4 regions of the Lysinibacillus sp. NPDC093692 genome follow, and region 3 is predicted to be linked to each of the others. Evidence: riboswitches for the same ligand, from Rfam matches in the RefSeq annotation. Region 3 holds a riboswitch; each other region holds the start of a gene.
What was found. Region 3 has a riboswitch for thiamine pyrophosphate ahead of thiC (phosphomethylpyrimidine synthase ThiC). Riboswitches for the same ligand answer to the same signal wherever they lie in the genome.
Positions count from the first base shown of each region.

Region 1: another riboswitch for thiamine pyrophosphate. It lies ahead of thiW (energy coupling factor transporter S component ThiW); the one in region 3 lies ahead of thiC (phosphomethylpyrimidine synthase ThiC).
Region 2: another riboswitch for thiamine pyrophosphate. It lies ahead of ACQKN4_RS10755 (ABC transporter substrate-binding protein); the one in region 3 lies ahead of thiC (phosphomethylpyrimidine synthase ThiC).
Region 4: another riboswitch for thiamine pyrophosphate. It lies ahead of thiM (hydroxyethylthiazole kinase); the one in region 3 lies ahead of thiC (phosphomethylpyrimidine synthase ThiC).

Region 1 covers NZ_JBNNUW010000001.1:449,400-457,030, reverse strand. Annotated here, with positions in the region: gene ACQKN4_RS02000 (MFS transporter) at 214-1,410, shown strand; gene ACQKN4_RS01995 (glycerophosphoryl diester phosphodiesterase membrane domain-containing protein) at 1,675-3,474, opposite strand; TPP riboswitch at 3,861-3,968, shown strand; gene thiW (energy coupling factor transporter S component ThiW) at 4,069-4,569, shown strand; gene ACQKN4_RS01985 (EVE domain-containing protein) at 4,643-5,122, opposite strand; gene ACQKN4_RS01980 (ketosteroid isomerase family protein) at 5,138-5,461, opposite strand; gene ACQKN4_RS01975 (MarR family winged helix-turn-helix transcriptional regulator) at 5,505-5,927, opposite strand; gene ACQKN4_RS01970 (VWA domain-containing protein) at 6,227-7,631, opposite strand, start outside.
Region 2 covers NZ_JBNNUW010000008.1:51,769-59,399, reverse strand. Annotated here, with positions in the region: gene ACQKN4_RS10765 (ABC transporter permease) at 1-765, opposite strand, end outside; gene ACQKN4_RS10770 (ABC transporter ATP-binding protein) at 1-17, opposite strand, end outside; gene ACQKN4_RS10760 (thiamine-binding protein) at 762-1,055, opposite strand; gene ACQKN4_RS10755 (ABC transporter substrate-binding protein) at 1,057-2,052, opposite strand; TPP riboswitch at 2,186-2,296, opposite strand; gene ACQKN4_RS10750 (TetR/AcrR family transcriptional regulator) at 2,549-3,157, shown strand; gene ACQKN4_RS10745 (MFS transporter) at 3,221-4,507, shown strand; gene ACQKN4_RS10740 (serine hydrolase) at 4,758-6,164, shown strand; gene parC (DNA topoisomerase IV subunit A) at 6,684-7,631, opposite strand, start outside.
Region 3 covers NZ_JBNNUW010000021.1:13,502-21,132, forward strand. Annotated here, with positions in the region: gene ACQKN4_RS19240 (helix-turn-helix domain-containing protein) at 1-899, shown strand, start outside; gene ACQKN4_RS19245 (catalase) at 1,401-2,906, shown strand; gene thiC (phosphomethylpyrimidine synthase ThiC) at 3,109-4,887, opposite strand; TPP riboswitch at 5,021-5,135, opposite strand; gene ACQKN4_RS19255 (AEC family transporter) at 5,452-6,381, opposite strand; gene ACQKN4_RS19260 (S-layer protein) at 6,660-7,631, shown strand, end outside.
Region 4 covers NZ_JBNNUW010000005.1:125,934-133,564, reverse strand. Annotated here, with positions in the region: gene thiE (thiamine phosphate synthase) at 1-453, opposite strand, end outside; gene thiD (bifunctional hydroxymethylpyrimidine kinase/phosphomethylpyrimidine kinase) at 443-1,267, opposite strand; gene thiM (hydroxyethylthiazole kinase) at 1,267-2,022, opposite strand; TPP riboswitch at 2,109-2,207, opposite strand; gene mbcS (acyl-CoA synthetase MbcS) at 2,451-4,040, shown strand; gene tpx (thiol peroxidase) at 4,378-4,881, shown strand; gene ACQKN4_RS07655 (class I SAM-dependent methyltransferase) at 4,971-5,900, shown strand; gene ACQKN4_RS07650 (universal stress protein) at 6,281-6,730, opposite strand; gene ald (alanine dehydrogenase) at 7,168-7,631, shown strand, end outside.

The DNA.
Region 1 (7,631 bases), on a different contig from region 3:
GCGTAGCGAAGTGGCTCATCGGACGCCCCCAGGAAGCTCTGCTCTGTGCGAAAGCAAAGCGACAGCAACAACAAAGCGCCCAGTCGGAACGGAAATCAACCCCTCGTTTTGCCGGAAGGTCATCTGAATTCTTATTTCAGACTTATAGTCAATAGTAAACGTACAAGCCTTATGGTAGACTGTAATATATTTGAATAAAGAAAGGGGTATTCGATGACCCAGCAGAAGTCTAATAAGGCGGCTTTGTTTATTTTAATGTTTAATATGTTTATCGCAATGGGGAGTATTGGAATTATTATTCCTGTCATGCCTGAGTATTTAAAACTATTTGGTGCTGCAGGACAAGTACTTGGCATGTTGATTGCAACGTTCGCCTTAGCACAATTCGTATTTTCTCCAATTGCTGGGAATCTTTCAGATCAATACGGTCGAAAAAATCTCATTATCTTCGGTCTTATCGTAACAGGACTTGCACAAATTGGTTTCGGGCTTTCTACAGATGTGTGGATGCTCTTCTTGGCACGCTTTTTAGGTGGCCTTGGTTCTGCATTTGTGGCACCTCCTATTATGGCTTTTGTGGCAGACGTCACAACGTATGAGGAACGAGGAAAAGGTATGGGTATGCTAGGAGCAGCAATGTCCTTTGGCTTTATGATTGGTCCAGGTATCGGTGGATTCCTTTCAAAAGTTAGTTTGCATTTCCCATTTTATACAGCTGGATGTGCAGCTATTTTAGCAGCGATTTTATCGTTCTTTTTATTGCCTGGTGCAAAACCAAACACAGCACAAAAAGCGCAGAGGCAGGATAATCTTGCAAAGCAAATGGCGCGTTCAGTCCGAATGCCTTATTTTGTCATGCTTATTATCATGCTAGTATTCTCATTCGGGATTGCTAACTTCCAAACAACATTATCATTATTTGTGACAGATAAGTTTAATTACACACCTACTGATATCGCCATTATATTAGTTGTGGGAGGCGCTTTTGGTGTTGTTGTTCAAATGTTTGTGATTACACCACTGTTTAATCGCTTCGGCGAAATGAAAGTAGTGTTAGTCAATTTATTTATTGCATCCGTGTCAATATTCTTAATACTATTCGTATCTGGCTTTGCTCTTATTTTAGTGGTAGCGACAATCTTCTCTACAGCTACGACATTGATTCGTCCAGCAGTCAACACGTTGATTTCCAAGCTTGCTGAAAATGAACAGGGCTTTGCAGCTGGTCTGAACAATGCGTATATGAGTCTTGGTAATATGATTGGTCCAGCTTTAGCAGGTATTTTATTCGATTGGAATATGAACAGTCCTTATATTTTCGGGGCTATTATTTTAATGGCATGCTTCTTCCTTGCCCTTATTTGGACAATGAAAAAAGCCCCTCACCTTATGCATCCTGATACAAAATAGTCTGAAAAGTGATTGACTATTTTTACTAGCATGACCGCAACGATTAGATAACTCGTTGGACAATAGGAAAATTTTATTCACTTGCTGTATAGAGAAAGATTATTCATAAGAAGTTACCAACATAAAACTTGAGAAGTTGCAGACTGACAGTCATAATGTGCAACTATAGATAACACAAAACACCCGGTATTTAGCGCCTCGTGCGAAATACCGGGTGTTCATGCTTTATTCAAAAAAGAGCAGATGATATTTTCATTTCTGACCCTATTCTTTCTGTAACTTTTGAACGGTCTCCTTTGCGTCAACGGCAATGTCCGTTATGATGCCATCCACACCTAACGTATAGAGGTGTTCAACGCTCTTCACATCATTCACGGTCCAAACATAAATCGGCTTGCCAATTATTTTCGCTGAACTAATCAATCGTGGACGGGCGAAAGACTCTTCAACAACGAAGAAATCCGCGTCGAACTGATTAAGCGAAGCGAATGTAGCGAATATGACATACCCGACTGTTAAATCTGGTGCGGCCTTCTTCACTTTCTTTACGAGCTCATAGTCTAAGCTCTGGAGAATAATCTGTTGTTCTGCCTTATGTCTACGAATCGTATCCACTAAGATAGGGACAAAATTCTTTTCATGTCCATGTGTTTTGAGTTCCACATTAAGCTTGATTTTACCTTTCGTACGCTCCAACACCTCATCAAGAGATGGGACATTGTCTTGGAACTTGCCTACGCGCAGCGAAATTTGTTGAAGTTCGGCAAGGGAAAGATCAAAAACATTCACATTTTTGCCGGACAATCGTCTCAAATTCTCATCATGGATGACCGCAAGCTTGCCATCTTTCGTCTGCAGAATATCGAGCTCGATATAATCAGCACCTGTGCGAATGGCGCCTTCGAAGGCACCCATTGTATTCTCTATGCCTGAAGTGGTGTCGCCCCGATGAGCCATAATGATGAACTTTTCATTGGTTTCTCCCCAATCAGTCAACAGGGCAGTTGCTCCCCAGCCTATAACAATAAGAATGAACAGTCCGAATGTAGTCAGCATTGAACGATAACGTCGCATGAGCGAACGCTGCATATCGCGTCCTTTCCAGACAGTAGCATCGACTCCATCGGTATCAATGTTCACATGGTCATGGCCTTGATAGCGTACATAGAGCAAGGTGATGATGGTAATGAACATTGGAGTCATAATTAGTGTTGCGATATACAAACCAAGGCTTAGCATGACGCCAATGGTAGTCATTAATCTGGACTCACCATCCCCACTAGGAAGGAGAAGCACGATTAGGATGATTAAACAGATAAGTAGAATAAACAGAAACAGGAAGATTACTACCCATTCAAACACAGCTCTAACTAATGACCACTTACTACGCCAGAACAATCGCTTGCTCTCGCGAACAGCGTTCCAGAATCGATACTTGCCTTCCAATACCATAATCGGCAGAGCATAGATACAGATTAAGTTCAATGCCAAGATGAGCAGTCCGACGATAACAAGAGCGATAGTTCCGAAGGTTGTCTTCATCAGCTCGCCCGTAATAAAGTTTGGAACTGTCATATTAGGTAAAAGTGTTCCGCCGATGTTGGCATCAAGTAGCGGGAACAGGAGCAATAAATAGAGAGCAAGTCCGAAAACCCCGATGCGCCATAAGCCTGGTAAGCTAGAGATTGCCTTGAACAATACAGGGCGGATTCGTGGGCGCTTCTCCTGAATCCCGTAGTACGCAATATAGAAGAGAACCGTGAACTCTGTGTAAATGAGCATTATCGCAATTGGCACCATTACTAGTACACTAAGTAAGCCATATTTGCTGAACAAGAAGCGCAGAAGGTCATGATTGGCGGCTGCTTCGAAGCCCCCTACAGCCAGTAATTTGTTGAAAATTATGGATAACAACGGGATAAATACACTTATCGTTAGCAGTTTGTATATCAATTCAAATAAAAGAAAAGGACGGTACGCATACTTCCACACCTTTAAAATATCCCTCGTCATTTGAAATGGCATGAGTCTTAAACGATTCGTATTGGTTTGTTTGGTATTCATGGTTTTGGTTTTCCTTTAGTTAGTTTCGCGGTATATATTCCATTATATACCTACACATTTCCTCCAACAAGACTGCATAGTGGAGTGTAATAAGCTGAAAAATATTTTTGACCATGCACACGGAATGGAGAGAATCAATACATAAAAAGGCGGCAAATTATTGATCGCGCTTCAACTTTAGTTCTTCACTTGAAGGATTCCTCCCTATTTCTTTAGCGACGACACTTGTAGACCATCCATTGAGTATGTAGGAGTTCTAGCTCTGTTCTTTCGAGTGTGCTAAAATGTTAGTAACTATGATTGATTCCTCCTGTTAAACTCCTTGTATATCGAGGGAAACAGGCTGTCTTGACTACGTTATTATTAGAAAAATTAAGAGTTAAAATCATTACCACTAGGGGAGTCTTTTAAAGGCTGAGACGTATATTGTCATATACGGACCCTTTGAACCTGATCTAGTTCACACTAGCGGAGGGAAGTGGCGACACTTGCTTTTTACTATTTTAAATGCAAGGCCGCTTCCTAATGCTTATAGGGAGCGGCTTTTTTCTGGTTTATTAGCAATTCAATAAATACAAAATAGGAGTGGAAATTATGTCAATTCGAAAATTAACAATCATGGCCTTATTAGTAGCAATTGCCGTAGCAGGTTCTACCTTCGTTTCAATACCGACAGGAATTGCGCGTGCCTACCCTGTACAGCATGCCATTAATGTTATTGGCGCGATTATTCTTGGACCAGTGCCTACTGTTATGATCGCCTTTATCACAGCTATTATTCGTATTTTAACAGGTACAGGCTCATTATTAGCTATACCTGGCAGTGTCATTGGTGCTTTATGCGCCGCCCTTGCCTATAAATACAGCGACAAACAATGGCTCGCAGGTGTCGGTGAAATGTTTGGGACAGGTATTATTGCCTCACTCATTGCAGTGCCCTACGCACATTTATTAATGGGGACTTCTGTAGCTGCTTTATTTTTCATGCCAGCCTTTTTAACTTCAAGTACTATTGGTGCTGTATTAGGCATTGTCGTTGCTAGCAATTTGCGCAAGACAGTATTTGTAACTAACCTTAATACTCTTCTTAAATAAAGATTTAGGCAAATTTAAAAACGTTATTTTCTTAAGGGGAATTAAGAAAGTAACGTTTTTTGTCCAACCAAATTCACCCATACTTCAACGGTAATCCCATTTCATGAGCAATTAATAAAAAGTCCTTTTTGCTTATTTCAAAATGACCAAATCTGAATTTATAGCCATATTTCGATTTATCTTCTACAAATTCTAAAAAATCTAAGACTCTTTTTATTGGTACAGCTTTTGCATCTTTATAAAAGTCTATATCTCTTCGGAAAGGAATAAAATTTTCCGCCATTTGTAACTCGTATATTCGGTCGTCCTTTATCCTTCCAATTGCGGTAAATGCTCTTACAGGTTCATTACCATCTAGACTTTTTTTAGGAGAATAATAAATGATCCAATCTCCTTTTTGCATTCGTTTCAAAGGTCTTTCTTTGCCATGACATAACTGGCCGAACCCTCCCTTAACCCCTTTTTGTACATGATTAAGAGATACTACGCCAATCCAGTATTTCGTGTCTCTTTCAGGCGTAGGAAGAGGATTTTTATTAGGATATACTGACATAGCTTCCTTCTCCTTTTATTTCGGGATCATTGTAAATGATTTAATTTTTTCATTTTCAAGAATCAACTTTTCTTCCAAAATCACTGGGTTTGGCAAACCATCCCAAGTAGTCGAAATGATAGCTCTAGCTTCTATATCATCGCCTTCAATATTGTGGATCGTTAATTTAAAGCCTGTCGGCATAGATGACATGTAAAAGTTCTGTATTTCTTTTTTTCCTTTAAAAGTTTGACCTTTAAAATTTTTCAATTCCCCATGATTTGCATACATGTCAGATAAGTCGTGCCCCTCTACTTGCGCTCTTCTTAAATACTCCTTCATAACCTCTACTGCCTTCATATCTCAATCACCCTTTCCTTTTTTATTTATAAGGTTTTAATCCCTATGAACGATTTTCATATACTTTTTTCATAATGTTTTTTAATTGCTCTTTTTCTTCCCATGAGAGTACGTTTAAAACTTCATTCTCAGAAATCGTAAGGGTCTTCATTAATTTTTCTGCCAAATTTTCACCCTGTTCGGTAAGGCATATTAAATTTTCCCTTCTATTTTCTGGATTTTTTTCTCTATAAACATACTTTCTTTCTTCTAGACCATCGATAAAAAAGCGGACACTATTTTTATCTAACTTTAAAATCTGCCCTATTTGAATTTGGCTAAGTTTTTGGTCTTTTACAGCCATCATGATCCCGACTTCTCTAGATTTCATGTGAAATTTTTCGCTAATATATTGCTCGAGATTTTCCTCTAAAGCCTCCGCTAATTTAAAACTTAGAAAACCAAATGAATTCATTATATTGGTCATTTTTGAACCTCCAAATCGATAGTGCTTTTTAATGATAGTAATATTTTATTACTATCATCCATCATTACATTTATACACTTTATTTACAAGATAAATCAGCGGTTAGTGGATGTCGATAAAAATTATAAGTTGGGTGCTAAACCGCTAAAGTTTATCGATAAAATTCAAATGTTGGGCGATAAATTGCTAAAGTTTATCGACAAAGTGTAAATGTTGGGCGATAATCCCTGACAGCATAAGTCAAACGACAAAAAAACGATGGCTCATTGCTGTAAAGCGATGCACCATCGTTTTCTATGTTAATGTCGTTTTTTCATGCCCTTTAATAGCTGGGCAACATTTGTGTCCTCTGCCTGTATAGGTTTTTCCTCTATACGCTGTTCTTTTTCCTTCGGTCTTGTTAGGAAGCCCCAACCAAAGCGGCGAATAGTAATATCAATGAAGAATAGTAGCATCCCTGCTAATAAAAGCCATGTCGCGATATTTTGGCGTTCCGCTCCTTTTTTAGTAAATTCACGGAATACTTCGCTCGGTTCTTTCAAAACAGAGCCGCCTGTTTGCTTTGTTAGTTCTTTGACTAGCTTATCGTTCACCGGACGTAATTCATATTCAGCACTATAAGGTACACTTAAGCCAGCCTGGTAAATAGCTTGTTCTTCATCGGCAATACGGAAGAAGATGAGTCCTGGTTCTGCTTGTACGACTGCTCGAACTTGTGATGCTGAAATTGTCTCAAGCTGTGTTTCAAATTCTTCACCCGCTTCATTGACAGCAACAATATCTAAAAATGCCGCTTCATTTGTTGGGTCAGTAATGACAAATGAGCCGTCTGATTCTAAACGTACATCGTAGGCAACATCGTTATAACTTGGTAGCATTTTTGAAATAAGCGTTTGCCAAAATGCACCCCAATTTTGCCATCTTGCCCAGTCTCCCGTCCATTTTCCTGTCGAATCAGACGTAAAGGCATAAGTTTTGCCAAGGCCATATTGCCATTCTGCAAGTACGGGATCTTCCTTCTCACTTTCTGCGATAACAGTGGCCCCCTGCTTTGCTGTCGTACCTATATAAGCATTCATTTTAGGTACCCCATTTGTAAATAGCGTATTCCAGCCAGATGCATTAAATATCGTTGGGTAAAATGGGTTATCTTCAATATATGTGCGTGAAATCATAGCAGTTTCACGAGATAAAATAGAGGGAATCGCCTGCTCATCAACAACATCGTAAAAACGCCCACTCCCCATCTCACTGAGTGCTTCAAGTAAGTTAGCATCTGCATCTTGACCAATTGCAACTGTTGATAGTGTCGTGCCATTTTCTTTTCCTTGTGCAATTAGGTCTTCATAGTTACCCGACTGTGACTGTCCATCTGTTAATAAAATAATATGCTTACGCTGCAGCTTTAAATTTGCTAGATTTTCATAGGCTTTAGCAAGTGAACCATATATTTCAGTACCCCCGCCTGGCGTTACAGATAAAATCGTATCTACAGCTTCTTCCTTATTGCCAACTGGCCCAGTCTCAATAATTTCCCAAGGTCGGTCATCAAAGGCAATAAACCCAAGCGTATCCTCATCTCGTAGCATTTCAACGGAACGAGCGGCAGCCTCCTTAGCAAGCTCTAGCTTTGCTCCAGACATACTTCCAGAACGGTCAAGTACGATTGCTAGCCCTAATGATGGTAATTGCTCCTTACCTTTA
Region 2 (7,631 bases), on a different contig from region 3:
TTTTGAATGCTTAGCATAGTTTCCTCTCCCCTTCACAACAAGTTTTTCTAGTAATCGAATAGCACTAAATAATAATAAACTTAAAAATACGATGGCAAAAATCGCTACAAATACACGATCCGTTCGAAATGAAGATTGTGCCAATGTCATATAAACGCCAATCCCCATTTTCGCTCCTAACCATTCCGCAATAACAGCCCCCATAACGCTATAGGTAGCAGCAATCTTTATGCCTGAAAAAATTGCTGGATACGCATAAGGCCATTCTAACTTCCAAAAGGTTTGGGCTTTCGTTGCACCGATCATCTCAAAATAATGCTTTAGCTCAGGCGAAGTTTGACGAAAGCCGTCCATTGCCGAAATAACAATAGGGAAAAAGCACACGAGACAAATAATAATGAGCTTTGGCAATAAACCGAAGCCAAACCAAATGATTAATAATGGTGCTAGGACAAGTACCGGGACATTTTGCGACATAATGAGAATAGGATAAAATAGCTCCCTTATAAACGTAAAACGATGTAATAGCACCGCAACTGTTAGCCCACATAATATCCCGATAGCAAGACCAAGAAGTGCTAATTGGATCGTAGCTAAAGCATGCGGCACAAACATCTCATACGATTGAAAGCCCTCTTTCAAAATGGCACTCGGTGCAGGCAAAAGCCAATGTGGAATATCAGCAAAACGGACAATTAGTTCCCATATGAATAAGAGGAAGGCGATAAAAATTATCGTCCTTCCTTGTTTAACAGCCTGCTTCATCCCTTGTATTTCTCCGTTAGCGTATCCATTGTAATACCGGATGGCTGATATAAAATTTTCACTTGCGTAATGACATTGATTGCGCCAAGCTCGATCATCTTGGCATTCATTTTTTCAATAATTTGCAGCAAAGTCGTAAGCTCGCCTTCCATTGTCGTTTCTAATGGATGAACTTCATATTTCACCCCTGAAGTGTCGATCACTGCAATCGCTGCATCGACAAACGGGATCACATCTTCATATGTTTCAGTTTTCGGGATAATTTGTACACTTATTAAAGAGTTTGCCATATTACTTTGTCCCCTTTTTCGGTAAAAAGTCGTTTGTAAATGCTTGTTTTGCGTTAAATTCGCCCTCTAAAACTTTGTTATCGGCCATCCATTTCGCGTAGTTTTCCCAGACAGCTAATTTTTGCTCGCCCCATTGTGCAGCGTCGTCTTGATACTTATCTGCTAGCCATTCCTGACTTTTATGCACAAGGTTCTTATCTAAATCAGGTACCGCTTCTAGTAAACTATCAGCTGCCTCATTAGGGTGTTTTATTGCATATTCATAGCCCTTTGCTGCAGCAGCGACAAAAGCTTTTACCGTCTCAGGATTATCCTGAATCATTTTTTCATTTGTAGCAAGCACAGGTGTGTAATAATCTAATTGCTCACTATAATCTGTTAAATAAAGCATGTTCAGCTTTTCGCCGCGAAGTTCTGCTTCAATACCTGTCCATGCATAATAAATCCACGCAAAATCAATATCTTTTTTCATCATAGTGAAGAAATCTAAATCGCCTGCATTGACGATATCTAACTTATTAATATCCGCATTTTTTGTTTGCATAAGTGATTGTAGTACAGCCTTTTCAAGCGGTGCACCCCAGCCACCGTAAGTTTTCCCTTCAAAATCCTTTGGTGACGTAATGCCTTTTGATGCGGTAGATGCGAAACCCGAAGTATTATGTTGTATAATCGCTGCAATCGATACTAATGGTACATCCTGCACACGCGCCTGTGTAATTCCTTCCTGATAGCTTACGCCAAACTGAGCCTTTCCTGATGCTACAAGCTGATCTGCACCCGTTTCGCCAGGTAATAAAATATCAACATCTAAACCTTGTTCCTTAAAGTAGCCAAGTTTTTCAGCTACATATAAACCTGTATGATTTGTGTTCGGTGTCCAATCAAGAACTACCGATACTTTTGTTAATCCTTTAGCATCCTTTTTAGCCTCTTTTTCGCTACAGCCCACTAATGTAAAAAGTGCAACCATTAGGACCAATAACCATTTTTTCATGCTGAATCCTCCAAGTAAGTAGTGTGAAAGTGTTCATAAATGAATGTCTTTACCAGAGGGAAACAAAAGTCTGAAAACATAAAAAACGCCTAGGATTCCTCCCAGACGTTTTACAATCAGTATCAAAAATTTTCTTTTTTGAATAGATGTTCCCTACGCTGGTACGAGCCAAATCAGGTTCAAAGGGTCAGCGTCTATCGGACACAATCTCAGCTGGCAACTACCAGCCCCCCTACATTCTTTCCATATGAACTTTTCGATGATTATTATACCCATATCAATCCGGAAATGACAAGGGTCTGTTTACAGATAGTGATGAATTATTATTAAGCTGCCTCATTTCTAATCATCTAACTGCTATGGCCCTTCATTGAGGTATTTCTGTTATAACTAGGTATAAAATTCAAAAAATTCTTTAAACACATTGACAATGGAAACATATTACAATAGAATTTGATTGACCAATCAATCATTTATTTTGGAAGGAGTATCTAAAATGGAAACTAAACTTACTAATGATGAGAAAAAGAAAAGAAAAAGATCTACTATCTTAAACGCTGCCATTAAATTATACAGTGATACTGGTTTTGCGGAGACAAAAGTTGCCGACATATCAAAAGAAGCTGGTGTTAGTTTTGGTACCGTATTTACGTATTTTGATTCAAAAGAAGCGCTTTATGAATCAGCTATTTTGGAGCCATTGAAGGAAATCAAACCTTATTTTATTGAAATAGGAGAACACTTTAAAGGTGAGCCTCTTGAAGTTGTGAAGGAAATGATAGATTGTCATGTACAGCTTTTTTCAATGAAAAGTGAATACTTACGTCTCATTCAGCAGGTTCTTGCAAGACCTGATCGTTTCCCAAAACTTTTTAAAGAACTAGATGATTTCGTAAAAGTATTTATAAACAGTATTTATCCGGTTGTTGAAGAAGGTCAAAGGCTTGGTTACTTTTATGAAGAATCACCTTCATTAATTGCTGAATCGTACTTATCCATCTTAAACGGAATGCGTTTAACATTTATTGATGAATATACAAACGTGATGCGGAAGGATATATCGAGACAAGCTCTAAGATTATTTGGGCCTATCAAAAATAACTAAGCCTTCTCCCCCTTTGCCCAGCCAGGACCTGTAGACAATATAGTATTAAATAGGAGTGATTATATGAAATTGAGAGATATCCATCCCAACATCAAACTTCGCCTAGTCATGCAATTTCTAGGCGGTCTTATTTCTATGGCTGTTATCCCTTTTCTGGCTATTTATTTTACTCAAAATATCGGAGCTACTAAAACGGCTATTATTCTTATAATAATTGTCATTAGTGGGGTCCTTGGAGGGTTTATCGGAGGGCATATTTCAGATAAAATTGGGCGAAAAAAAATAATGATTTATTCTGAGATTGGACTATTACTTTCGTATCTGTTTATAGCACTTTGTAATTCCCCTTGGTTTAACCTTCCTTATACTTCTGCAGCATTCTTCATCATTAATATGTTTTGTGGAGGCATGTTTCAGCCAGCTGCACAAGCTATGATGATTGATGTTACTAATTCTGAATCGAGAAAGCTCGTATTTACAATTAGCTACTGGTTAGGGAATTTATCAACTGCAATTGGTGGAATCGTTGGGGCATTTCTTTTTAAAAACTACTTATTTGAATTATTTATTGGGATCTCACTAGTCACTTTGTTATCTGTTTTTATGACTGTATTTTTCATCACAGAAACTTATTCACCAGAGCCTTCACCTAAGTCTTCTCATCATAAGAAAAAATCTTCATCCGTAGAAATGTTTCAAACTTATTCAACCGTTTTAAAAGATAAGCTATTTATGTTTTATATTTTAGGAGCAATCTTGATCTTTACCTTGGAACAGTCTTTATCAAACTATATTGGGATTCGTCTCGAAAAAGATATACCTCAACATTCAGCTTCTTTGTTTGGAATAGATTTCATTGTAGATGGCACAAAAATGCTTGGTTTTCTTCGAACAGAGAATACTATTCTTGTAGTTCTCCTCTCAAGTGCTGTATTATTCTTGTTAAAAAAATGCAGTGATCGCTGGACTCTTGTTACAGGTATGTTGATCTTTTCTATATGTTTTAGTATCTTTGCTTCTTCAAATAGCGTATTGATTCTTTTTATTGCCATGTTTATTGGAACAATTGGTGAGCTGATGTTTGTGCCCATTAAACAGGCGATGATAGGAGAACTTGCCCCTTCTAACGCTCGTAGCACCTATATGGCTTTTAATAGCTTAACTACCTATGGAGCAATGATTATAGCTTCGTTATTGATCATCGTTGGACAGTGGATTCCCCCTATATATATGAGCGGGTTGCTCCTTATTCTAGGATTAACTGGTACATTTTTGTACTACATAATAACAAAAACGCTATACGCTAAAGTTAGTGAAAGGGATGATAGAAAAGTACCTGTTTCTAATTAAGAGAAGCAACAAATACTGTGAAGCTAAATAGAGAAAGTCTTTCTAATCCCCTAAAGAACCTAAACGTTGCGGCCAAAGAAACCGATGCCTTTGCCGGTATTTTATTGGCTTGCTTCGATGAACTAGCCCTACAAAAATTTCGATGAATTTGACCTTGATCAAACGTATAAATTGTTAATTGACTTATTAGAGAAAAAAGAAACAATTAGAGTTTAATTTAACTTTGATTGTTCATGTGAGGAGAAAAACAATGAAAAAAGCAATCATTTTTTTATGGAGCTTTCTACTCCTACTAACCCCTTTTTCTGCTTCTGCTAAAACGGAAGATACTAAACAAAAAATAACAAAGTTTATGGAAGAGTCTTTAGATATGTATAATATTCCCGGCGCATCATTGGCGATATTAGAAAACAGGGAAACGATTTATCAAAATCAATGGGGTATTTTAAGTGATGGTTCAAATGTAACAGCAAACACACCGTTTCTTATCGGTTCTTTAAGCAAACCAATTACATCTCTGGCTATTATGATGTTAGTGGAAGATGACAAAATAAGGCTGGATGAACCGATACAGTCCTATATTCCATCGTTTACCTATCAAACGGACAGTTCAAAACAAATTACAGTTTTGCATCTATTAGAACAAACAAGTGGTATTAGTGAACCTGACGGCCTTAAAGTGACGGACAAGGATTGGCCGAAAGAGGGGGCGATCAATCAAGCTATAAAAGGACTTAGTGGTGTAGCGTTATCTCACGAGCCTGGTGAGGTTTATGAATATAACTCTGCTAACTATTTACTCTTAGGGGCAATTATTGAAAATGTTTCGAACCAAACCTTTTCAGAGTTTTTGAATATGAATATTTTCACCCCGCTTGGTATGGAAAATTCCGCTGCTGATTATGAAAGTGCGGTAGAAAAAGGATACATACCTGGTTTTGAGTCATGGTTTGGTAGACCAGTTGTAAGTGATGGATTTTATGATCATGCAGGAGCACCTTATGGCTATATTGCGTCAAGTTCAAATGATATAGCGAAATTTTTAAAATTTATGTTAGAGGGCGGAGACTTATTATCAGAACAAAACCTTGAGTTATTAAAAACTTCTCCAGAAGAAGGTAAAACATACGGTTACGGTTGGCATTTTTCTAAAACAGAACATTTCCCTTTCCATGGAGGAGCAACATCTGATTTTAGATCGCAAATGTTTTTTATACCTGAAGAAAATATTGCAGCAGTACTTTTAACCAATAAATATAATTTTATAGAAGATGCTCAAGTTTCTCATATAATGAATGGAATTCGATCCATCCTGAACGGAAAAGGACCAGATGAATTGCCTGTACAAAGCTATAGTATCCAATTGAGTATACTGGGAGTTACATTACTCTTAGCTATTTTTACGATTATCCATTTCTTCAGACTTAGAAGAAATAAGGTTCTAAACAAAAAATTACCGTTCACTGTTGGAATCATTTCACTCCTCCTAGCTGTGGGATTGATCCCACTATTTGTTTATGTTATAGGTACCCCATGGAAAAGTATTAGGTTCTTCGCACCGGACATATCATTATTAATCTATTGTTTGGTAGGAATATTTGCTCTTAATGGAATTATGACTTTAATTATAACAATTCTTAAAAAGAAAATTACCTAAGCATATCCTTGGGCAAAACACTAAAAAAATATTCAATTATAAGCGCGCTTTAATTAGCAAGGATCACAAAAATTATCAAACGTTTTTATAAAAGGATGATACAATTATGAGGTTTATTTCAATTTATAGAAGGTCATCCGATGTTTCAACGAGTAAAATAGTTTGTGAAATAACGCACTTAAACTCCCATGAAAGAACTTAACCATCTTTCATTTTCTGTGGTGTGGCGCTGGTTTTTGCGCTACATGGATGGCTAACGGGTACTTCAGTTAAATATTCCATTTGCAAAATATCAAACATAAAACAGAGTTGATTCTACACATTTTGTAGATTAACTCTGTTTTTATGTTTTATCTGCAACAATCTTTTAGAAAACAGCCTAAAAATAAATCAATTTATTATCACTCTACAATTCTCCCATCTTTAGATTGAATAAGTTAGCCAAAGCACAAAGCTGATTAGTTTCAATTTACATAAAAAAGCCCAGCTCTCACAAGGAGCTGGGCTAGAAAATCAATTTTATTTCTCTTCTTTTTTGACCGTGAAGACATGTGAAATGGCACCGTCTGTAGCAATATCTACTTTAAAGGAGCCATTGGAATGTCGATCTGCTCGAGTTAATGCTTGTACGTCAAGGATTTCTTGAACGCCTTTTTCCGTCTCGATCGTTAGCTGATCCTCATTTGTTACTTTTACGACAGCCACGATTCGATGCGGGTTCGATTTTAACTCTGTTAATACTTTTAAGCCGCGTTTTGCACGGCTAGTCATTTCTACTTCGGCTACATTCATTTTCTTCACAGCACCGCGTTGCGTAACAATTGCCACATAGGACGTTTCATCTGGCGGTAAAACATTGATGCCGACTAATGCTTCTCCGTCTTTCAGTGCAATCCCTTTGACGCCACCTGTTTTCACACCTGTTACTGGTAATTCCTCGATTGGGAAACGAATTGCATAGGCAGTATCTGTCGTTAACATTAGTTCTACCTCGTCCGTCACAATACTTGCAAAAATCATTTCATCGCCTGACTTGACATTCATCGTTTTTATCGGCTTCGAATAGCGTGTTACAGCATAATCTGCTACAGATGAGCGTTTAATTTGTCCATCTTTCGTAGCAGTTAAAATATACGTATTGGCCTGTTCGAATGTCTCAAAACCATATACAGCAATAATAGATTCATCTTCTCCGGTTGGCACAATACTTGAAATATGCTGACCAAGATCCTTCCAACGAATATCAGGTAGCTCATGGACAGGCTGATAAATATAATTGCCTCGATTTGTGAACAGCAGTAGATGATGCTGTGTATTTAAATTTGCTTCATATAATAAATAATCGGAATCCTTCATTGCAAAATCCTGACCGTTTGAAGCTGCATGTGAACGCGTAGATGTTCGCTTAATATAGCCATCCTTTGTAACAGTCACTACGACCTCTTCACTTGGTACAAGGACATCTAA
Region 3 (7,631 bases):
GGATTTATCCTTTATCAGAGAGAATCGTTTGCTTATTCCAAACAAATGATATAGAGAAAGATGTTCGTACACTAATCAAGGAATGGCGATTGACAAGTAATAGCTCTTTAAATATCGGTATTTACGATGGGGAACCTACAACAATGAAGAATATGTATACGTTAACGAAGCGTGCACTTCGTCAAAGTTTCTACGAAGGCTATGGGCATATTTTTTATACGAGTAAGCAGTTGAAGACACAGCCCTTCGATCCTTTACTAACACCCGAAGAGCAACAATTACTAATAAGTAGTTTAGAGGACGGGAATATTGAAGCTGTTAAAGCATTTTTATATCGACTATTTAATGAAGGAATTTATTACGAGCAGGATGACTTACGTATTCATCTAACAAGTGTTTTAGCACAAATTCGACGCTTTATGCTGAAGTATAAATTACACGAGAAAGCTGCAATTGAGCAAAATTATCGTCAGCTTTTTCATTTAATTATTGAGCATCCTATATTTTATACCATTCAAAATGGCATCATATCATTTACACAAAAACTGATTGAATTGGCCCGCGAGGCAAGAATGGAGAAACGAGCTGACTATGTAGAACTGGCCATAGAAATTATCGACCAACAGTTTCAGGAAAGCGGGTTATCTTTACCTTACGTTGCTCATAAATTAGGGATTAGTCCCAATTATTTAAGTACGATCTTTTCAAAGAAGCAAGGCTTGCCACTTAAACGCTACTTGCAGCAGGTACGAATTCATAATGCCACAAAAATGTTAGTAGAAACTGATTTTGCTATTAGTGAAATTGCCTATTTAAACGGTTTTGAAGATTCGAATTACTTCATTAAAATTTTTAAACAGCACATCGGCATTACGCCTAATCGTTATCGGAAAACGTGAAAAGGCATACCCGAATTTAATTTCCAACCGTGCACGAGAGGCAAATATGCTTTCAACGCGAAAGTGCAGTGGATGCTGGTCACGAAGGCGCTCTCATAGAAGGTGACGGTTTTTAGCCTTCGTTCCTCTATAGCTAATCTTAGGAAGTCTCCCAGCCTTCACTGTCATCAACTAATACTTACCATAACCCTAAAACACATTTTTTCAATTATCATTTTCCGTTTTCAATAAAAAAGAATTTACTTTAAAGCCTTTTAATTTCGACCTATCCCTTCTTCACAACTCAACTTTAATAATTCTCGAAAATGTTTCAAAAAGCTAGTTTTGTGGAAAAAGCTATTCATAAACGCTTTTAATCTAGCATATATTTATAGTTTGTATTTTAATATAAACATTCTTTAACGATAATAATTATAATTTACTAGCAATTCTAGTTTATATTTGTTATAGTTATTGATGAAGAGTTTGACTCACAATTTTTTCTTCAGGAGGTAAACTAATATGACAAACCAAAATGATCGTAGCCGTCGTTTTACAACAGCAGGTGGCGCTCCAGTAGTAAGCAACCACGATTCAATGTCAGCAGGTCCTCGTGGCCCTCTATTACTTCAGGATGTATGGCTAGTTGAAAAATTAGCAAACTTCAACCGTGAAGTTATTCCTGAACGTCGTATGCACGCTAAAGGTTCAGGTGCATTCGGTACTTTCACTGTAACGCATGATATTACTAAATATACAAAAGCAAAAATCTTCTCAGAAGTTGGGAAGAAAACAGAAATGTTTGCACGCTTCTCAACAGTTGCGGGTGAACGTGGTGCAGCGGATGCTGAGCGCGATATTCGTGGCTTTGCACTTAAGTTCTATACTGAAGAAGGTAACTGGGATTTAGTTGGTAACAACACACCTGTATTCTTCTTCCGTGATCCTTTACACTTTACAGACTTAAACCACGTGGTAAAACGTGATCCACGTACAAATATGAAGAACGCGAATTCAAACTGGGATTTCTGGACTTCATTACCAGAGGCACTTCACCAAGTAACAATCGTTATGTCTGATCGTGGTATTCCGTCAGGTTACCGCAATATGCATGGTTTCGGTTCTCACACTTATAGTTTTATTAATGCAGAAAATGAGCGCGTATGGGTTAAATTCCACTTCAGTACAGAGCAAGGCATTAAAAACTTAACTGGCGCTGAGGCTGCTGAAGTAATTAGTAACGACCGCGAATCTTCACAACGCGACCTATATGGGGCAATTGAAAATGGCGATTTCCCTAAATGGAAAATGTCTATTCAAGTAATGACAGAGGAACAAGCTCGCGAATTACCATATAACCCATTTGACTTAACAAAGGTATGGTATAAAAAAGACTTCCCATTAATTCCTGTAGGTGAATTTGAGTTAAACAAAAACTCGGACAACTACTTTGCTGAAGTTGAGCAAGCTGCATTTGCACCATCTAACATTGTCCCTGGTATTAGCTTCTCTCCAGATAAAATGTTACAGGCTCGTATCTTTGCTTATGCAGATGCACAACGCTACCGTTTAGGTGTAAACCATTACATGCTTCCTGTAAACGCACCAAAATGTCCATTCCGTTCATTCCACCGCGATGGTGCTATGCGCTTCGATGGCAACCTTGGTTCAACTTTAGGCTATGAACCAAATAGCTATGGTGAATGGGAACATAATTTAGACTATAAAGAGCCTGAATTACGTATTGACGGTAATGCTGGTATCCATGACTTCCGTGAAGATGATAACAACTACTTTGAGCAGCCAGGTAAATTATTCAACCTAATGACTGCCGAAGAGCAACAACGTCTATTCGAAAATACGGCTAATGATATGGCATCAGTTGAAGAATTCATCAAACGTCGTCATATTCTTCACTGTTATTTAGCTGACCCAGCATATGGTGAAGGTGTAGCAAAAGCTATGGGTCTTTCATTAGAAGGTATGGATCTTTCAAATCCATACGTAAAACAACCAACTAACGTTTAATTCTCCACATATTCCAACTATTATTGATATCCAAATCCAACTTTTTACTCCATGTGAAGGGCAACCTCACATGGAGTTTTTTTATCTTAAATGTGGGATCATCACATAATGAGTGGTTGATGCGTAGGTCATCCATTACTTTTGACGATGAACAAAAATAAGGCTTGTGCCTATATTGATAGACACAAGCCCGCTCTAATAATTATTGATAGATTTGACTGCCTGCCTTTTTAAATTCTTTCGCCTTCTCCTGCATACCTTTATGGATTGCTTCAGTTGTATTTAAGTCTTTTTCTTTTGCATAAGTACGAATATCCTGTGAGATTTTCATACTACAAAACTTAGGTCCACACATTGAACAGAAATGCGCCGTTTTTGCTCCTTCTGCTGGCAATGTTTCATCATGATATTCGACTGCACGCTCTGGATCTAGCGAAAGGTTGAATTGATCGCGCCAGCGGAATTCAAAGCGCGCCTTTGATAGTGCATCATCACGTTGCTGTGCCCCCGGGTGCCCTTTAGCTAAATCAGCCGCATGTGCAGCAATTTTGTACGTAATAACCCCTACACGAACATCATCACGATTTGGTAAGCCAAGATGTTCTTTAGGCGTTACATAACATAGCATTGCCGTACCATACCAACCAATCATCGCGGCTCCAATGGCTGATGTAATATGGTCATAGCCTGGAGCAATATCTGTCGTTAGCGGCCCTAACGTATAGAAAGGAGCTTCCTTACACACCTCTAACTGCTTGTCCATGTTTTCTTTAATAAGATGCATCGGCACATGCCCCGGTCCTTCTACCATCACCTGTACATCATGCTCCCAGGCAATTTGTGTTAATTCCCCTAGCGTTTCCAGCTCCGCAAATTGAGCCTCATCATTTGCATCTGCTATAGAACCAGGACGTAAACCATCACCTAAAGAGAAAGCAACATCATAGGTTTTCATAATTTCACAGATTTCTTCAAAATGAGTATATAAGAAGCTCTCTTGGTGGTGATATAAACACCATTGTGCCATAATCGAGCCTCCTCGAGACACTATGCCAGTTACACGATTAGCCGTTAATGGCACATAGCGTAGCAATACGCCTGCATGAATCGTGAAGTAATCTACACCTTGCTCTGCCTGTTCGATTAACGTATCACGATACACTTCCCACGTTAAATCCTCTGCCACACCATTTACTTTTTCGAGCGCTTGATAAATCGGCACCGTCCCTACTGGCACTGCGGCATTACGGATAATCCATTCACGCGTCGTATGAATATGTTTACCCGTGGATAAATCCATGATGTTATCAGCACCCCAGCGTGTAGCCCACGTCATTTTTTCTACTTCTTCTGCAATAGAGGATGTCACCGCTGAATTTCCAATATTGGCGTTAATTTTCACATGGAAGTTGCGTCCAATAATCATCGGCTCTGCCTCAGGGTGATTAATATTAGATGGCATAATTGCACGCCCCGCCGCGATCTCTGAGCGCACGAACTCAGGATCCATATTTTCGCGAATCGCTACAAATTCCATTTCTGGAGTAATAATTCCCTTTCGTGCATAGTGAAGCTGCGTTACATTTTTACCTTTCTTCGCACGTAAAGGCTTTCTAGATAAATCCGGAAAAACATTTTCATTCATCCGTGGATCATCAGCTTTGCGAAATCCATTATCTTCTGGCTTGATTGTACGACCTTCGTATTCTTCAACGTCACCTCGTTCTTTGATCCATGCACTACGTAAAGCTGGCAATCCTTTCGTAATGTCCACCTTATGTGCAGGATCAGTGTACGGGCCACTCGTATCATAAACACGCACTGGTGCATTTTCTTCCTCACCAAAGCTTCCTGTCGTCGGACTTAAAGCAATCTCACGCATTGGCACTAAAATATCTGGTCGAGAACCTTCTACGTAAACTTTTTTACTTCCTTCAAAATTTGACATAATCGTAATATTCTTTTCGCTAACTGTTGTCATAAACTACTTCGCTCCCTTTTACATTTATACAAGGACCGAATCTAGCTCACCCCAACAAAACGAAAGCCGAATCCAAAAAATTTTTGGATCCGGCTAAGAATGTAAAGGTATAGTTATTGCAAATAACATAGTGTGCAATAATGGTTAACTTTCCCACGCTGGTATGAGCCAGATCAGGTCCAAAGGGTCAAGAAACCTCTATGCGTTTCCCTCTCAGCCTGACTCATCAGACTCCCCTAGTTAATACTATTAAGTTTGATGCTAGTGTAGCAGATATTGCTAATAGATGGAAGCTTCATTTGATTATTTTTGGATTATCACCATAACGTGCAGTTGATTTTCGCTCCGGCTGGGCGCTTTCCTGGGGGCGTCCGATGAGCCGCTTCGCTTCGCTGCAGGGTCTCATCTGTGACGCTAATCCCCAAGGAGTCGCCCAGCCTCCACTCCAATCAACTTATATCTTGTTTTAACAAATATAAATCACTAGCTTTTAATTCAGAAAAAGAGCCCCTAACTCCTGAAAAGCTTTCCACCTTATCTTTTATACTATATGACACCCAACTGTTAGGTAAACAACAACTCCGCTACATAAATTACAATTGTCACTGTAATACAGCTCACAATCGTTGAAAATAAAACTGTTTGTGCAGCAGTTGCCGATTCTACGTCATATTCTAATGCCAGACTGGAACTATTTCGCGATGTCGGGAACGAACTAGCTATAAAAAGTGATTGTGCCACGACACCGTCAAGACCAAGCGCAAAAATGATAAGCAATGCAACGGCAGGCCCTATGATTAATCGTGTAAAACAACTAATGTATACCATCTTATTAAACATAGATTTTATTTCAAGTTGGGATAGCTGTGCCCCTAAAGTTATTAATGCCACAGCGATAAAGCCATCTGCCACATGGTCTATCGGAATTTTTACGAACTGTGGAATAGGGATATTAAAATAGTTCATAGTAACGCCGATAATAAGTGCATGAATAATAGGCATTTTGAGGAAATCTTTCAAAATTGACATGCCTGATTTTGTTGAAGAAATTAAATTGTACAAGCCGTAAGTATACGTCGTCATATTTTGAAATATAACGAGAATAACTTGAATCGCTACCCCAATCGGCTGAGTCACAAAAATCATTTGGGCAACTGGAATACCATAGTTGCCTGAATTAATGAGGACAACGCTATTTTTAAACACCGCAGCCTCTGTTTTTACTAAACCGAGCCCCTTTGCTAGAAAGTGACTAAGGACCATTTGGCTTCCGATAAAGAGTAGAATAAAAAGCGCAACTTCCCCAAGCACAGACAATTCTATACTCGTTTCATATAAATTCACAAAAACAGCTGCTGGCATAAAGCAATATGTAATAAGTTGAGATAGCGCCTTTAAATTAAATCGAAATTTCCTTTGTAAAACTGCGCCAAGTACTAGAAGCACTAAAATCGGAGCGACAATTTGAAAGAAAATCATACCGAGATACACCATAGTGTTGTCCCCCTTTCCTCTCCTATAGTAGTGCTGTTTGTAAACTCGGTCAATGTACTTCAGCGTTCACTCATCCTGTCTTTTTCATCATGTTCAAACAATAGCAAAGAGCTCTTGGAAGGATGATTTACCCTTTCAAACTACGAGTTATTAAAATAATAGAAGAAAAAAGGCCTATTATTTCATTAAATTAATATAGTAAAATAACCCATTCGCGCACTAAACTTAAGAAATGTATGATATATTATCCATTAAATACAATGATTGGAGCGACAAAGATGAAGAATAAAGTATTTTCTACTTTTATGGCTACCGCTATTACAGCAACCTTAATTGTGCCTGTATCAACTGCGAATGCCACTTCTAATGATGTATCTTTAAACCACTCAGTTCAAATCGACGGGCAAGTAGCTGCAGCCAAAACAAAGGGACAAAATGTTACTATTACCAGCATCGCTAATGATAAAGTACGTACATCCAATGGCCAATTTAAAATCAGTAAGTCATTGAAGCCCCTCTTAAACACATCCAATAATGCTGCATTGGCGAATGCTGAAGCAACTATTGTCGTAAAGAACGGTGAAATTACAAGTATTACTTCACTAACACTAACTAAAGGTGGAACAAAAAATAAAGCGTTAGATCTTGATGGCGGCGACGCGCAAATTGCTGGAAGCCTAACTGTAAATGCGGATTATGTAAAAGTTCAAAATGTCACTATTGAAGATGAGCTTATTGTAACTAATCGTGTGAAGAAGGCCATTACAATTGATGACGTTGCTATTGGGGATACAATTATTTTTAGACCTTTATTGACTAAAAATAATAATTGGTTAAATGTTTCTCTAAAAGATATTAAATCTCCAAACATTAACCTAAAACGCACTAAAGTGAGTGTGACTTCTGACAAAACTATTTCGAAAGTCGACATAGTTGGTAAAGTTACTGCATTTGAAGTAACGGCCAATGTTGATAAACTAACTATCGATGTTGAGAAAGATTTCACCCTTTACGGAAAAGGTACAATTGAGCAAGTGGTTGTCAAACAGGGGGCAAAGGTGGCATTAAATTCAGGGCATCTCATTAACAAAGTACAGGTGGATGATAAAAAAGCCTCTGTGACATTACCTGTTTTAAATAAAACGGAGCTTAGTAATTTAGTAGCTTCACCTCCATACGTTGCAGTATCTGTTTATGGATATGACATTTCAGTAACTGAAAAATGGACAACGCAGGCTGAACGTACAACA
Region 4 (7,631 bases), on a different contig from region 3:
AAATTCAGTGCCACTAGGCGGTTTGGCGTCACTTTTAGAAGTAGTTGAAAAAATTGGACCAATTCCTACATAGTCAGCACCATATTGTAAAGCAGTTATTAATTCCGCTTGAGAATGAACAGAAACACCTAGTATCATGTTGCCAATTTTTTTACGTACCATTGACACAGGAAAATCTTCTTGGCCAATATGAACACCATCTGCTCTAAGTTTTATAGCTAGCTCTACATCATCATTAATAATAAACGGAACATGATACTGTTGACAGAGCTTTTGACATTTACGAGCAAAATTTTCATAGGCTCGTCCAGTAAGGGTATTTGGCCCTTTTTCACGGTATTGAAACATAGTAATTCCGGATTGGAGAGCTTTTTCTAATACAATTATTGGCTCCTGATTGAAAACATTACCTGTACCCATAATAAAATATAGCTGTAAATCGTCACGTTTCATGTATGATCACCTCGCAGGAATCCTTATACTGTTGATAAGCAAAATGATTTGTTGGACCATGGCCATTCCCAATAGATAAATCATGAGTTATTGCTAATTGAATAAATTTTTTAGCTTCCTCAATTGCCTTTTCTATAGGTAGCCCAAGGCCAAGAAAAGCAGTTAATGCAGCGGAAAATGTACAGCCTGTACCATGCGTGTTTGCTGTTGCAATACGAGTAGATTGCATAGAAAATGATCCACCATCTTGAAAAAATACATAATCAGTAGCATGACATATATCCTCTAAATGACCGCCTTTCATAACGACGCATTGAACACCTGTCTGTAATAAAATCTGGGCTACTTCTTTAATATCTGCTATAGAATTAATTTTTCTTCCAGAAAGGGTTTCGGCCTCAGGAATGTTAGGTGTTACAATTGTTGCTAAAGGTAGCAAATAATTTCGTAATGCCTCAATTGCTTCTTGCTGTAATAAGCTCTCGCCACCTTTTGCAATCATAACAGGATCTACAATAAGTGGAATATTTACTTCGGCTAAAATATGTGCAATTGATTGGATGATTTCGGAGGAAAACAACATTCCTGTTTTAATAGCACTAATTGAAAAATCCTCGATTAGCGCTTTCAGTTGTTTTTCAACAAAGCTCACTTCAATTGGTAAAACATCTGATACACCCAAAGTATTCTGGGCCGTTAAAGCTGTAATGACAGACGTTCCAAATACTTTTAATTCCTGGAATGTTTTTAAATCAGCTTGTATACCTGCACCGCCGCCACTATCTGAACCGGCAATTGTCGTTACAATATGCATTATTCTTCACCTTCCTTTGAAAGGCGATGTAGTTCATTCAATACAGCTATTTGAAAATCGCCAATGAATCGAGTAGAAGAAGCGGCTTTTTCTGCTAATTTTTTATAAAGTGATAATGTTTCTAGTAATTGGTCAAATGGTTGATCTCCTGCGGTGATAGAGGCACAACATATTGCACTCAATAAGCAGCCTGTTCCAGTAACTTCTGTCATTTGCGAATTTCCACCTGTAACCCATTGCTGAAGTTTGCCGTCAGTAATAAAATCCTTTTCACCGGTCACAATAACAATACAATTGTATTGCTGAGCTATTTTTTGTGCCTCCATTTCTAAAGAAATTGAACCACTACCACTATCTACGCCTTTTTGTTGCCAGTCTACATTGGCAATTGCTGCAAGCTCTCCGATATTGCATCGAATCGCCGCAAATTTTATTTTCTCCAATAATTGCTGTACCGTTTGTTTCCGGTAAGTCGTTGCACCGGCTGCAACAGGATCTAAAACAACCGGAATGCCAAGAATATTTGCTTTTTTCCCTGCAAGTAACATGGATTCTTTCATTCGCTCATTAAGGGTCCCAATATTGATCAATAAGCCTGAGGCGATTGTGACCATTTCTTCAACCTCATGACCGTCATCAGCCATGACTGGAGAAGCGCCTATTGCTAATAAGCCATTTGCTTGGAAATTAGCAACCACATAATTCGTTATGCAATGAATAAGTGGATTTTGTTTACGGATCGTTTGGAAAATCAATTTAAGTCCTCCTCGTTGGATGGACGTAAGCGTGCAAAAAAGGCCCTTTTTCGTGCAAAAAACACGTAAAAGAGCCTTTCATCAGTAAGTCGATGTGAATTGCTCCCTACGTCAGTATTAACTAACAGGTTCAAAGGGTCAGGTTTTACCTTCTCAACTCTTAATGAGTCCCCCTGCAATCATGCTTTTAGTTGACCAAAATGTACCATATTATTCATTCGCGTTCAATAGGGAGTTTTTTATTTTCATTCAGCAACTCTGTACGAAAGCGACGATTACGCCAATTTGAAATGAATAGAAGCAATACGTGACTGATGCCATATAGCGGAGCATGATAGTTGTCACGACTTTAATAAATTAGAGTGAATTCAATTGAAAATGATAAAAATTGAGTTTTATAATGGGCGTAACAAAAGGGGGCAATTGCCATGAAAAGAGAAGATTTAATCGCACCAGAATGGTATAACATTTCAGAAGAAATTGAAAAATATGCACAGGATCCTACGAAAAATGCATTATTAGTTTATAGCGAAGACGAGGAAATTCAGTACTTAACATATACAACTTTACTTGAAAAGGCGAATCAGGCAGCACATGTATTTACCTCCCAAGGTTTAAAAAAAGGCGATGTTATTTTAGTCATGGTACCGAGATCAGTGGAAGCATATATCGTGTATATTGCAGCTTTGAAGGCAGGTTTAACTATTATACCTAGTTCAGAAATGCTGAGAACTAAAGATATTGAATATCGAATCAATCATGCCGATGCAAAAGGAGTTGTTGCATTTGAGCCTTATATTGAACAATTTGATAATGTGGAAAATTTACAAGCAATAAAGCAATTTGTCATTGGTCATGCACATGAACCTTGGCAACCGTTGCTTGAAAGAATGCATAGCCAACCAACATCTTATATAAGCTCTACTCCAACTAAGAGTACAGACATTGCATTTTTAGCATATACAAGTGGTACAACAGGCAATCCAAAGGCAGCGGTGCATACACATAGCTGGGGTTACGCACACTTGCGAACTACTGCACCAAATTGGTTAGGTGTTCAAGAGGGTGACATTGTTTGGGGAACAGCAGCTCCAGGCTGGCAAAAATGGATTTGGAGTCCGTTCCTCGCTACTTTAGGAAGTGGTGCAACAGCATTTGTTTACAAAGGTCACTTTGATGCGGCAACTTACTTTAGACTGATTGAAAAATTCAATATTAATATTCTGTGTTGCGCACCAACCGAATATCGATTTATGGCGAGTCTTGAAAATTTACAAGATTTTAATGTAAGTACAATACGTCAGGCTGTGTCAGCGGGTGAACCTTTAAATAGTGAAGTGATAAAAGTATTTTCCGAAGTTTATAATTTACAAGTACGAGATGGCTATGGACAAACAGAGAATACATTACTTGTTGGTACAATGGTAGGGATGGAGTCTAGAATGGGATCAATGGGCAAACCTACTCCGGGTAATACTGTTGAAATTATAAATGATCTTGGAAATCCTGTTGCGGTTGGGGAAATTGGAGATATTGCTGTACACTGTGAAACGCCCGCGTTATTTAAAAAATATTTAAACGATCCAGAACGGACAAATTTACAATTTAGAGGCGATTGGTATATTACCGGAGATCGTGCATACAAAGATAATGATGGTTATTTTTGGTTTGAAGGACGCGGGGATGATGTCATTATTTCGTCTGGGTATACGATTGGACCATTTGAGGTAGAAGATGCATTGTTGAAGCATCCTGCAGTGAAAGAAACTGCCGTTGTTGCAAGTCCAGATGAGATTCGTGGAAATCTCGTGAAGGCGTTTGTTGTGCTCTGTGAAGGAGAAGTTGGTAATGAAACACTTATAAAAAAACTACAAAGCCATGTAAAAACTTTAACAGCCCCATATAAATACCCTCGTAAGATTGAGTTTGTTACTGAGCTGCCAAAGACCTCATCAGGCAAAATTCGTCGTGTCGAATTACGAGAGCAAGAAAAAATCCATTTTATCAAGCATCATTAATTTCCTAGGAAATAATGTCGAAAATCAAAGTTCCTGCTTTTTTATAATATTAGGTAATGTATTATAGGTTGAATAAGTTAAAGTTTTTGCAAAGTGTTGGAGATCAACTTCGTATTAGGGTGATAAGCCATATTATTTGGGGGAGACATCATTAGTTAGTTGGAAAATCAACCCTACATTATTTTAATGAACTTGGAAAAAGGTGCAACCTTAAGTAAACATGGCTGAATAGGTGCGAAAAGATTTTTCAAAAATATTTTTGATAAGCTGTCTCAGTTGCAATTAATTCCCTCCATTTAGTAATATTAAGTACATATGATGATTAGGAGGCGTTTATATGGCACAAGTAACATTTAAAAATGGTCAAGTAACACTTGTAGGGAACGAAGTAAAGGTTGGAGATCAAGCACCAGATTTCTCTATATTAGCGAATGACCTATCACCTGTTACATTAAAAGATTCAGAGGGGAAAATTCGTTTATTTAGCGTGGTACCATCATTGGATACTGGTGTATGCGATGCACAAACACGTCGTTTTAATGAAGCAGCAGCTGGCTTAGGTGATAATGTAGTAATCTATACAGTATCTGTTGACCTTCCATTCGCTCAAAAACGTTGGTGTGGTGCAGCAGGTATTGATGCTGTTCAAACAGTTTCAGATCACCGTGACCTGTCATTTGGTGAAGCATATGGTGTCTATATTCAAGAGTTACGTCTTCTAACACGCGCAGTATTTGTTGTGGATGCAAATGACAAAGTGACATATGTGGAATATGTTCCTGAAGCAACAGACCATCCAAACTATGAAGCGGCAATTGCAGCTGTCAAAGCACTAGCATAATTTATTGATTTTAGGCTAAGATATTACTAGACAAAGGGGCTGTGACAAGTTTTTGTCACGGCTCTTTTCTGCGTGAAAGGAAGTTGTGTATGGAAAACATCGAGAAGTTGTTTGGTATGCTAAATGAACATGCTGAAAAGATAGAAAAAGAACATAATATTACATTGCTAGAGGGTATTCTAGATGGCTTAGAGGCATGGCTAGGTGGGGAAGTTGATTTTTCACAAGAAGGTGCTACGAAGGAAGATGTGCGCAAAGCGATTCAAATTGCTGTTTTAAAGGGAATGCGAAAAGGCTCTCAGCCGAATCATCAGATGACACCAGATACTCTTGGGTTATTAGTTGGTTATTTTGTGGAGCAACTATTTGCAGATCGTCTAAAAACCGAAAAAATTTCGATTTTAGATCCAGCAGTAGGTACAGGGAATTTACTCCTAACAGTTATGAACTTATTAGACGAGAAAATAGAGGCAACAGGTGTAGAGGTTGATGAACTGCTTATTCGTATAGCTGCTGCTACAGCTGATTTGACAGAGCAGCCTGTTTCCTTATACCGTCAAGATGCGTTACAAGATTTATTAGTAAGTCCTGCAGATGCTATTGTTTGTGATTTACCAGTGGGATATTATCCGAATGAAGATATCGCATTAGACTATGAGCTGTGCCCTTCAGAAGGGTTGAGCTATGCGCATCATTTATTTATTGAGCAATCCATTAACTACACGAAGGATGGAGGCTATTTATTTTTCCTTGCACCAACGCATCTCTTTGAATCTGAGCAATCGAAACAACTGCATAAATACATTCAAAAGCATGCTTGGATTCAAGCAATTATACAATTGCCAGATACAATGTTCGCCAATAAAGCACTAGAAAAGAGCATTGTCATTTTACAAAAACAAGGTAAGGATTTCAAAGCCCCAAAAGAGGTGCTATTAGCAAAAGTACCAAATATGCAAAATAAACAAGCTCTAGCTATGTTCTTTGAAAAAGTGAATATGTGGCAAGAAGGGAAATAAGTAAAAAAAGGTATCCGAAATTGGATACCTTTTAGTTTATCAATAATAAAATATGTATCAATGAACAACTGTTGGTTTTCACCCTGAGTTTTCACACCCTAGAATAGGTGAAAAAGTTAAGCCGAAATAGTATTAATTATAATTAATACTAAAAAGATTCAGCTTAAGACTTCCTAATAGAAAAAAGAGAAAATTTTATGTTCCCTAGTGCTAACGTAGCGGCAGCAACAAAGCTCCCAGTCGTAACGGAAATCAACCCCCTCGTTTTTTACCAGAGAGCCATACTTTATTTAATAAGAACTTTAATCCCATTCACATATTAATTTTTCAACAACAAGAAAAAGGTATCCAATATTGGATACCTTTTATGTAATACAAAATTAATTTTCAGGTGTGCGGATAACAAGTACGTCACATTTAGCTGAGCGTACAATCGCTTCAGATACTGAACCGATTAGGAAGCGTTCTACTGCATTTAGACCAGTTGCACCACAGATGATTAAGTCTGCGTCTACAATTTTAGAAAGCTCTTTTGTAATGATATTTTTTGGTGAGCCATATTCAATTACAAGGTTAATATTTGTTAAGCCTTCTTCTTCAGCTTGCTTTTTGTAACCATTTAGTAGCTCTTCAGAGAATGCTTGAGCACGCTCTGCAATTGAACGGTCATATGCTTCAATAGCAGCGAAAGAACGTGTATCAATAACATTTACTAAATTTAATACAGCACCATCGTTACGTTTTGCTACGTCAATTGATTTACGGAAAGCGTATTCAGCTTCCTTCGAACCGTCTACTGCAACTACAATGCTTTTATATTTATTAGCCATTTGTATTACCTCCCTGATTTGTATATGTTGATTATACCAAATGATTTTCTAAAGGAAATACTTTCCGGAAGAAAAAATGTGAAAAAATGAAGACGTTTACAGTGATTCAGTTAATCATCATAACATAGGAGATTCACATTCCTCTAAGGTGCTGCGAACTCCAAAGAGCTGTACAACCTTCACTCTTATTAACTAATAAAGGGAATATGTTTTAATAAATGTCATCCTGGAAGAAAGATAATTGTAGGAAAATTACCACTTTATTAATTTGAATATTTAGCATTATAAAAATATTTTTAATTTTATCTATTATTATTTTAATTAAAGCATTTTTTGTTTATGTTTGGTAATATGGAAATGCAAGGGGTGCATCAATACATCGAAGAGTATGTAACAATATGTGCTTATTTTTTAGGTAATGGAAGGGGATAGGGAAGATGAAGATTGGTATTCCAAAAGAGATTAAAAACAATGAAAATCGTGTAGCCATGACACCAGCAGGGGTTGTTACATTAACAAATTCAGGTCATGAAGTGTTCATTGAAACGGGAGCAGGTTTAGGCTCAAGCTTTACAGATGCAGACTATGTTGCTGCAGGCGCTCATATTGTTGATACGGCAAAAGAAGCATGGGCGCAAGAAATGATTATGAAAGTAAAAGAACCTGTAGCGTCAGAATACGATTACTTCTATGAAGGTCAAATCTTATTTACTTATTTACATTTAGCGCCAGAGCTTGAATTAACGCAGGCACTTTTAAATAAAAAAGTTGTAGGCATTGCTTATGAAACTGTGCAATTAACAAATGGTTCTTTACCGCTTTTAACACCAATGAGTGAAGTTGCTGGTAAAATGGCAACACAAATTGGTGCACAATTCTTAGAGAAAAATCATGAAGGTAA